DNA from 3 places in the Vreelandella mediterranea genome. Region 2 is predicted to be linked to each of the others. Evidence: predicted binding sites of a transcription regulator. Region 2 holds the regulator's gene; each other region holds the start of a gene.
What was found. Region 2 encodes sigma-54, which starts transcription at its own class of promoters, with help from an activator protein. Its sites were predicted from a motif close to TGGCACNNNNNTTGCTNT; they were not measured.

Region 1: a site for sigma-54 is predicted at 1,530-1,547, ahead of ACWFVE_RS16025 (amino acid ABC transporter substrate-binding protein). Genes of this name have one in related genera too.
Region 3: a site for sigma-54 is predicted at 1,877-1,894, ahead of ACWFVE_RS02095 (NCS1 family nucleobase:cation symporter-1). Genes of this name have one in related genera too.

What each region holds. Positions count from the first base shown of each region.
Region 1 covers NZ_OZ310198.1:3,463,846-3,467,120, reverse strand. The annotation lists gene ACWFVE_RS16030 (amino acid ABC transporter permease) at 1-361, opposite strand, end outside; gene ACWFVE_RS16025 (amino acid ABC transporter substrate-binding protein) at 444-1,469, opposite strand; gene ACWFVE_RS16020 (amino acid ABC transporter substrate-binding protein) at 1,721-2,794, opposite strand; gene speE (polyamine aminopropyltransferase) at 2,879-3,275, opposite strand, start outside.
Region 2 covers NZ_OZ310198.1:2,046,722-2,049,996, reverse strand. The annotation lists gene ACWFVE_RS09620 (PTS sugar transporter subunit IIA) at 1-135, opposite strand, end outside; gene hpf (ribosome hibernation-promoting factor, HPF/YfiA family) at 140-448, opposite strand; gene ACWFVE_RS09610 (RNA polymerase factor sigma-54) at 531-1,943, opposite strand; gene lptB (LPS export ABC transporter ATP-binding protein) at 2,049-2,798, opposite strand; gene lptA (lipopolysaccharide transport periplasmic protein LptA) at 2,809-3,275, opposite strand, start outside.
Region 3 covers NZ_OZ310198.1:428,770-432,044, forward strand. The annotation lists gene hydA (dihydropyrimidinase) at 1-491, opposite strand, end outside; gene ACWFVE_RS02090 (nitrilase-related carbon-nitrogen hydrolase) at 522-1,388, opposite strand; gene ACWFVE_RS02095 (NCS1 family nucleobase:cation symporter-1) at 1,979-3,275, shown strand, end outside.

The sequences.
Region 1 (3,275 bases), 1.4 Mb from region 2:
AGTTGGGCGAAAGCCGGGCGATGCCCACGATGAAGCCCACGAGGGTCGCTGCCAGCACGCCAAGGCCGCCCACCAGCAACGTGTTGAGCAGACCCACGAAGAAGGTGCGCCCGTAGGTGCTTTGCGATGAGTAATCGATCAGGCTCTGTACGATGCCAAAGCCTGCGGTGTTGTCCAAAAAACCAAAACCGGTGGTGATACCCCGTGCGGAAAGGTTGTCCTGGGTGTTGCCCACGATATAGAGCAAAAAGATGGCGACGACCGCCACCACCAGCACCTGAAAAATGAGCGCGCGTTTAGCGCGGTCTCGCCAGAAAGGGGGCTTGTGGCCCACCGGGCGAGCATCGGGTCTTACTGACATGAAAGCGTCTCCGCAATACGGCAGGATCAATCAAACGGCCCGCCTGGGTGTTAGCGCGGCGGGCCGGGGTCAAGCGAGACGCTTAGCGAATCGGCGGTGCGTAATGGAAGCCGCCGTCATTCCAAAGAGCGTTGACGCCGCGCTCGATCTCCAGCGGTGAATCCATACCGACGTTGCGATCGAAGCTTTCGGCGTAGTTGCCGACCTGGCTGATGATGTTGTACGCCCAGTCGGCTTCAAGGCCCATGCCTTCGCCGTAGTTGCCGTCCTGTCCCAGAAGACGCGCGATATCCGGGTTTTCACTGTCCATCATGTCGTCGACGTTTTCGCTGGTCACGCCGTACTCTTCGGCGTTGAGCATGGCAAATAGTGACCACTTGACGATGTTGAACCAGGTGTCATCGCCCTGGCGAACCACCGGGCCCAGCGGCTCTTTGGAGATGATCTCGGGAAGGATCATCGCGCTGTCCGGCTCGTCGAGCTGGATACGCAGCGCGGCGAGTTGGGACGTATCGGAAGTCAGCACGTCACAGCGCCCGGACTGGAAGCCGCCCACGGTCTGCTCCGAGGTGTCGAAAACGATCGGATCAAACGCCATGTCGTTGGCGCGGAAGTAGTCCGCCACGTTGAGCTCGGTGGTGGTACCGGACTGGATACAGATCGCCGCGCCGTCGAGCTCGTCGGCACCAGAAAGGCCCAGGTCACGGTTGACCATGAAGCCGATACCGTCGTAGAAGGTCACGCCGGTAAAGTTCAGACCCAGGGTGGTGTCGCGGGTGGTGGTCCAGGTGGTGTTACGAGAAAGCACGTCGATTTCCCCGGACTGCAGCGCGGTGAAGCGCTCGACGGCGTTCAGGGAGATGTAATTGACCGCGTCGGCATCGCCCAGCACGGCAGCGGCCACGGCGCGGCAGACGTCAACGTCCAGGCCTTGCCACTCGCCGCTGTCGTCCGGGGCGGAGAAACCGGGCAAACCATCACTCACGCCACACTGCACAGCGCCTCGTGAGCGCGTATCTTCCAAGACATCTGCCTGCACGCTTGCCACACCGGAGAGGGTGATGGCGCCCGCGGAAGCCAGCAGTACCACGTGTTTTTTATTGATCATGGTTGTTTCCCTTCCTCGTTATTAAATTTCGTTATATATGCCGAAGCACGGCACATAACGCTAGCAAGGAAGATGCCAGAAAGGATATATCGGCTCATTCAGCGCTTTTCAACGCAAAAGCCGCAACTTTTTGACCAAAGTTGTGCTGCAAAAAAGTGCAGCTTCGGCTACTGGTTGGGCTTCTTTGGTGCACTGGCCGTGCGGACCTTGCCGAATCGGCCAGTGAAAACAGGCGAGTGGGGTAAAAATGGCTAACGAATAGGAGGGGCGTACTGAAGCCCACCATCGCGCCACAGCCCGTTCAGCCCGCGTCCGATATTAAACGCTGAGTCAGCGCCCACGTTGCGATCGAACATCTCGGCGTAATTACCCACCTGCTTGACGATTTGATAGGCCCAGTCGGCATTAAGGCCCATCGCCTCGCCGAAATTACCGTCGCGGCCCAGTAGGCGCATCACATCCGGGCTTTCGGATTCGAGTTGTTCGTCCACGTTGGCCATGCTCACGCCCAGTTCCTCGGCGTTGAGCATGGCGAACAGCGACCATTTAACGATGTTGAACCACTGATCGTCGCCCTGGCGCACCGCCGGTCCCAGGGGCTCCTTTGAGATCGTCTCCGGGAGAACGATGGCCATGTCCGGGTCGGCCAACTGCATGCGCTGGGCATAGAGTTGCGAGGCGTCGGAGCTTAAAACGTCGCAGCGTCCGGACTCGAAGCCAGCGATGGACTGCTCCGGGGCGTCGAACACCACCGCATCGAAGCTCATGCCGTTCAACCGGAAGTAGTCGGCCAGGTTGAGCTCGCTGGTGGTGCCGGACTGGGTGCACACCGCCGCGCCGTCCAGCTCGCTTACGCTCTGTACGCCCAGGTCGCTTGCCACCATGAAGGCTTGGCCATCGAAGTAGCTCACTCCGGTGAAGTGGATCCCCTGGGTCGTATCCCGGGTAGAGGTCCAGGTGGTGGTGCGGGCCAACACGTCGACCTCGCCGGACTGAAGCGCCGCGAAGCGCTCGACCGAATCCAGCGGCACGAACTCGACGTTGGCGCCTTCCCCCAGGGCGGCGGCGGCCACCGCGCGGCAAATGTCGGTATCCAGGCCCCGGTAGGTGTCTTCGTCGTCCAGCGCCGAGAAGCCGGGTTGGGCCGCGTTGACTCCGCAGCGCAGACTGCCGCGCTCTTTCACCGTTTCAAGCGTGGTGGCCAGCGCCAGGCCGGGCAGCAAAAGCGCCGCCCCGGTCAACAGTTTGATGTGCCAACCCCGGGCCCCTGGGATAGCCCTTGTGAAGGTCCTTTTGATTGCCCTTGTGTGATCCGCTTTGTTCATTGTTGTGTCCCTTGCGTGGGTAAGCGCTACAAAAAAGGCCGAGCAGTGCCCGGCCTCGATTCAGTGCGTGTCGCTTTGGGGAATTTAAGCGAAAGCGGCGCGCATAAACGGTGGCAGCGCCAGGGCGCCGCGGTGAGCCTCTACCGTGTAGTACTGTAGCGGCATTTCATGCTCCGCGGCAGCCTCTTCACGAAAGCTTTCAACGTTTGTCGCCTTGCCGGCCAGCGTCACGCTCCACCAGCCCGACGGATAAACCGGCTGGGGGAAGGGAAGCGTTGCCACGCTCTCGAAACCGGCCGACTTCATGTCTTCGCGCAGTTCACGAATGATCGACCCACTGTGATAGAGCGGTGATTCGCTTTGCTGCACCAGCACGCCGCCGGGACGCAGAATGCGGTGGCAGCGCGCCAGAAATTCGGTCTTGAAAAGCCCTTCCGCCGGGCCGACCGGGTCGGTGGAGTCGATGATGAGGACATCGACG
Region 2 (3,275 bases):
GAACACTTCCTGGCTATCCAGGCTGGGCGTATTTTGGGCGATGAAGGTGCTGAAGAACTCCAGCACGCGCTTTTTGCTGCCCCCGGGGACGTCGAACAGCACGCGCTCCGGGGGGAGTATGGTTTCCAGGGTCATCGATTTAACGCACGCCAGCGCCCTGGGCGCGAGCTTGTGCTTTTTCCTTGTGTTTTACGAGTTGGCGGTCGATTTTGTCGGCCAGCGCGTCAATGGCGGCGTACATGTCGTTGTCCTGGGCTTCGGCGTGCAAATCGGCGCCGGCCGCATGGAGGGTGCAGGCGGCCTGCTGACGCTCTTTCTCGATGGAAAGCGTGACATGAACGGTGGTGATATTGTCGTAGTGACGCTCGATACGTTCGAGTTTTTCGTTAACGTAATCGCGCAGAGCGTCGGTCAGTTCCAGGTGATGGCCCGTAATATTGACTTGCATCGACGTACTCCTAATCCAGGACTGTCCTTTGATTGTAACCCTTTTTCTACCGTTGCAAAGCCCCGGCGGCCAGTTTCACTTTTTAACGCAAACGCCGCCGTTCGCTGGAGGAGGGAATCCCCATGGCCTCGCGGTATTTTGCCACCGTGCGCCGCGCTACGCTAATACCGCCATCTTCCAATAGTGACACCAGGCGGCTGTCCGAGAGCGGCTTGCCTGGCGTCTCTTCTTGAATCAGTTTTTTCAACCGGGCGCGGATCGCCGTGCTGGAGTGGCTGTCGTTGCCGTCATGACCGCTCACTTGGCTCGAGAAGAAGTACTTGAGCTCAAATACGCCGCGGGGGGTGTGAATGTATTTTTGCGTCGTCACCCGTGAAATCGTCGACTCGTGCATCTCCACGGCCTCGGCGATATCGGCGAGTATCAAGGGTTTCATGGCCTCTTCGCCGCGCTCCAAAAAGCCAAGCTGGCGGGCGATGATCTCGCGACCGACGCGTAACAGCGTATCGTTGCGACTCGAAAGGCTCTTGATCAGCCAGCGAGCCTCTTGTAGGTGCTCTTTTAAAAACTGGTTGTCCTGGCTCTTGTCCGCCCGCTTGATCAGGCTTGCGTAATCAGGCTGGACGCGCAGCCGCGGAAGCGCCTCGGGGTTGAGCTCGAGGTGCCAGCCTTCGTTATCGTGGCGTACCACCAGATCCGGAGTGATGTAGCTATCGTTGGTGATGCCATATGCGCTGCCCGGGCGCGGGTCCAGGCTTCTGATCAGTCCGATGACGTCATCGAGTTGCTCGTCGTCAAGCCCCAGGCGGCGCTTCAAAAGGCGCATGTCGTCCTTGCCGAGCGCTTCGAGAAACTGGCGCACCAGGCGCTTGGCGGGCACCAGAAGCGGCGTGTCGTCGGCCAGGGTGGCGAGTTGGAGCATCAGACATTCGCGAAGGTCGCGGGCGAAAACGCCGGTGGGTTCGAACTGCTGCATACGCATCAGCGTGTTTTCCACCTCGCGCTGACTCAAACCCTCGAGCCCCTGGGCCTTGAGCCCTTCGCGAATATCGTTGAGAGGCTGGGTGAGGTAACCGTTGGGGTCCAGCGCGTCGATCAGGCTTTCGGCAATGGCGTATTCGCGCTCACTGGCGTCGGTCATGGCCAGCTGCCAAAGCAGGTGGCCATGCAGGCTTTGGCCCGCCGCCTGTCGCTCGAAATCCGGCCCCTCACTGCCGGCGCTGGCCGCCATGTCCTGATAGGTGTCGGACCACTCGCTATCGATGGAGAGTTCGCTGGGGATGCTTTCTTCCCATTCGGCTTCGGCGGTCTCGGTCACGCTCTCTTCGCCAAACTCGTCCTCTTGTTCCAGCAACGGGTTGGCGTCGAGCGCCTGCTGGATTTCCTGGCGAAGATCGAGGGTGGAAAGCTGTAGCAGGGCAATGGCCTGCTGCAGTTGAGGCGTCATGGTCAGCTGTGTGCCGACACGCAGCTGTAAAGAGGCTTTCATGACCATTGAAGAACCACTCGTTACTCGTAAAGCTCCACCCTAGTGCGAGTTGGGGTCCGGCGCAAGTGCAATAAATATGCCACTACACGGAACTTTAGGATTGGCGATGGTTTAGAGGCGGAAATCGGCGCCCAGATAGACCTCACGAACCTTCTGGTTATTCAAAATGGCGGTTGAGTCACCGCTTGCAATGATGTGGCCGTCACCCACGATATAGGCGATATCGCAGATATCCAGCGTCTCGCGCACGTTGTGGTCGGTGATCAGCACGCCGATGTGGCGTGCCTTGAGAGCCAGGATGATCGACTTGATCTCGCCGACCGAGATCGGGTCGACCCCGGCGAAGGGCTCGTCGAGCAAAATGAACGCGGGGTCGGTGGCAAGCGAGCGGGCAATCTCCACGCGGCGGCGTTCGCCGCCGGAAAGACTCATGCCCAGGTTGTCGCGGATATGGGTGATGTGGAAATCGTCGAGCAATTGCTCCAGGCGCGCCTCCCGGGCGCGGCGGTCCAGCTCCTTGCGCGTTTCCAGAATCGCCATGATGTTATCGGCCACCGACAGCTTGCGAAAAATCGATGCCTCCTGGGGGAGGTAGCCGATGCCGGCGGTGGCGCGTTCGTGCATCGGTGCCCGGGTCAGGTCGCGCTCGTCGATTCCTACCGTGCCGGCATCGGCCTTGACCAGGCCCACGATCATATAAAACGAGGTGGTCTTGCCCGCCCCGTTGGGCCCGAGTAGGCCCACCACGCTGCCCTGGGTGATCTCCAGGTTGATGTCTTTTACCACCCGGCGGCGCTTGTAGCTTTTGGCGAGATGGCGGGCGTGAAGCGTTTTGACCGCCCCAGATTGCGTGCTCGACACGGTCATTCTCCTATTGCGCGGGCTGTAGCGTCATGCGGATGCGCTGGTTGTCGCTACCGCTAACGTCTGAGCGCGCCTGAACCACTTCGCGGTCGATGAAGTACTCAAGGCGCCCGCCCTGAAAGCGGTCGGCTCGCTGGTGGAGTTCGGCCTGGTCGATAAGCTCGATGCGCCGTTCGCTGACGTGGTAGACGATACGCCGCGCCCAACCTTCCATCGGGCCTCCGTCGTTTTCGAGCTGATTACGAAGGTAGGCGCGCTCGCCGGTGGCCACTGCCTGGGAAAGCTCGCCGGCGTCGTTGCGCGAGATTTCGACACGGTCGCCGCGAATCTGCATTTCCCCCTGGCGGATATCCACATTGCCGGAGTAGACGGCGGTACCCGCGCGCTGATCAAGATCGAGCCGGTCGGCTTCGACTTCGACGGGGGCCTGGCTTGTCTGGGCGGCGGCGCTCAAAGGCAGGGCCAGTACCAGTA
Region 3 (3,275 bases), 1.6 Mb from region 2:
TCGTCGGTGGCCATGATCGCGCCCTTGTAGGCCATGAAGTGCTTGAAGCTGTTCACGCCGTGCTCGCTTACCAGCGTGCCCATCTCTTCCTTGACGCTTTCATCCCACCAGGTGATCGCCACGTGAAAGGCGAAGTCGGTGGCGGCTTTCTCCGCCCAGCCCTGCCAGGTGTCGAACGCCTCCAAAAGCGATTGGCCGGGTTGAGGGATGACGAAGTCGATAATGGTGGTCGTGCCGCCGGCCATGGCGGCCGCGGTGCCGGTGTAGAAATCTTCGCTGGCCACCGCGCCCATGAAGGGCATCTGCATGTGGGTGTGCGGGTCGATACCGCCGGGCATGACCAGCTGATCCGTGGCATCGATGACCTCGCAGCCCTGGGGCGTATCCAGATCGACCCCGATCGCTTCGATCTTGCCATCCACACAGAGGACGTCGGCGCGGTAGGTGTCGGCATGGGTGACGACCGTGCCGCCCTTGATCAATAGGCTCATTGCGTTACTCCTGCTTATCCAGTCGCTTGATTACTCGCCGTCGGTCAGGCGCGTGTAGGTCTCGGGGCGGCGGTCGCGGAAGAACTGCCAGTTGTTGCGCGCCTCGCGCACCGCGTCCAGGTCGATCTCGTGGACGAGCAGCTCGTCCTCGGTGGCGCTGGCCTGAGCTTCGATCTTGCCGCGCGGGTTGACGATATAGCTCGAGCCGTAGAAGTCGCCGATGTTCCAGGGCGCCTCGGTACCCACCCGGTTGATGGCGGCGATGAAGCAGCCGTTGGCGGCGGCGGAGGCGGGTTGTTCGAGCTCCCAAAGGTATTGGGAAAGCCCGGCGACCGTGGCGGAAGGGTTGAAGATGACCTCGGCGCCGTTAAGTGCCAGCGCCCGCCAACCTTCGGGGAAGTGGCGGTCGTAGCAGATGTACACGCCAATCTTGCCGAAAGCGGTATCGAAGACCGGCCAGTTGGACTGGCCCGGTTTGAAGAAGTACTTCTCCCAAAAGCCGGCGACCTGGGGAATGTGCGTTTTGTGGTATTTGCCCAAGTAGCTGCCGTCGGCGTCGAACACTGCCGCGGTGTTGTAGTAAACGCCGGTTTCGGTCTCTTCATAGACCGGCACGATGATGACCATGTGGTGCTCGGCGGCGAGCTTTTGCATCATCTGGCAGGTGGGGCCCTCGGGCACCTTTTCGGCAGCGGCGTACCACTTTTCGTCCTGGCTGGGGCAGAAGTACGGTTGGTTGAATACCTCCTGAAAACAGAGCACCTGAACGCCTTGCTCGGCGGCCTGCTCGATCATCGGCAGGTGCGCCTCGTTCATGGCGTCGCGAATCTCTGCCGGGTCGGCATCCGTGCTCGCTTTTAGCCCCATTTGAATCAAGCCGATTTTCATTGTTTGCATGCAAGAGCCCTCTCTCGTCGTCACACACCCCGCCCCACTCAATGAGGCGGTTATCCGTTGAAAGTATTGTTGGCGTTAGTGGCGTGCTGTTAAGCCTCTTTTAATCAAAAGGCCGTTGTTGTTTTAAAAGCTGTCCGTGAAGACAGTTTTTAGATTAGTTGTATAAACCCTGCTGTTTCAAGTGTTTTTATAAGTGTCCGTAAGTTTATGATTAATCTTGGTTTTAGGGCATTTGTTGTCACCTTGGTGAATCGATGCACTTATTTCCGTCATCTTTTTACTTTATTAAAATCATGGCTTTAATGTGTTTTCTAAGAATTATTTACGTTAGTCCGCGCTTTTATGGTGCTTTTTTATTTTTAGGCGTACTCTCTTGATTGAGTGGCTTTTAATAACGCGGAATAAAATAACAACAACTGTAAAGAGGCGCTTTAACTGTCGAATAAGTCAGCTTTTTATCAATAAGTTATACGCCGCTGCGTACGGTTAGGCACACTTATTGCTCTGGTTTCAGATGACCTGGTTTTAGATGACCTGGTTTTAGCTGACTCAATAACGATAATAGACAGTGGCTCTTCGAGGAGGAACTCATGACCGTTTCAGCATCCCGGATGGTGGATCGAGAAGGATTGATCGAGCTTGAAGTGAATAACGACGTGCGCGATAGCCCGCGCTTCAATGAGGATATCGCCCCCACCACCGCCGCCGAGCGCACCTGGAGTAAATGGAACATAGCCGCGCTTTGGGTGGGCATGGCGATTTGCGTGCCCACCTATACCCTGGGCGGTGTGTTGACGGCGTATTTTGGCCTGAGTGTGGGGGAGGCGCTGTTTGCCATTTTTCTCGCCAACGTCATTTTGCTGCTGCCGTTGACGCTCAATGCCTTTCCCGGAACCAAATTCGGTATCCCGTTTCCGATCGTGCTGCGCTCTTCCTTCGGCATTTTGGGCTCCAACGTGCCGTGTCTGGTGCGCGCGCTGGTGGGGTGTGGCTGGTTCGGTATTCAGACCATGTTCGGGGGCCTGGCCATTCACCTGCTGCTGTCGGCGCTGTTTCCCGCTTGGGCGGCGCTTGGCGGGGTCGGCGAGGTGATCGGCTTTTTCGTATTCGGGGCAATGAATCTTTACGTGGTGATTCGCGGGGCGGAGTCGATCAAGTGGATGGAGACGCTTGCCGCGCCTTTGCTGTTGCTGGTGGGCATTGGCTTGATGGTGTGGGCATGGCCGAACATGTCGATGACCGCGCTTTTGGCGCAGCCACCGTCGCGGCCCGAAGGCGCCTCGGTCTACGGCTACTTCTTTGCGGGCTTGACCGCGATGGTCGGCTTTTGGGCCACGCTTTCGCTGAATATTCCCGACTTTAGCCGTTTCGCCAAAAGCCAGAAGGATCAAATCGTCGGTCAGATCATCGGCCTGCCGCTGACCATGTTTTTCTTCGCCTCCCTTGGCGTGGTGATGACGGCAGCCTCCGAGTCCCTGGTGGGGCAGACGGTGGCGGACCCGGTGCGCCTGATCGGTTTCATCGACAGCCCGTTCTGGGTGATTCTGGCGATGCTGCTGATCGTCGTGGCCACCATTTCGACCAACACCGCCTCCAACATCGTCTCGCCCACCAACGACTTTCAGAACATCGCGCCGAAGTTGATCAATCAGACCCGCGGGGTGCTGTTGACCGGGCTCGTCGGGGTTCTATTGATGGGCTACGACCTGCTGCAAAAGGCGGGGGTGATCGCTCAGGGTGTATCGCTCGAGCAGATGTACTCCAACTGGCTGCTGGGGTACTCGAGCCTGCTGGGGCCGATCGCCGGCATCATGGCGGTGGATTACTTCTTAATTAAAAAGCAGCAGTTGGATGTGCCGAGCTTGTACCAGGATGGGCGCGCTTACC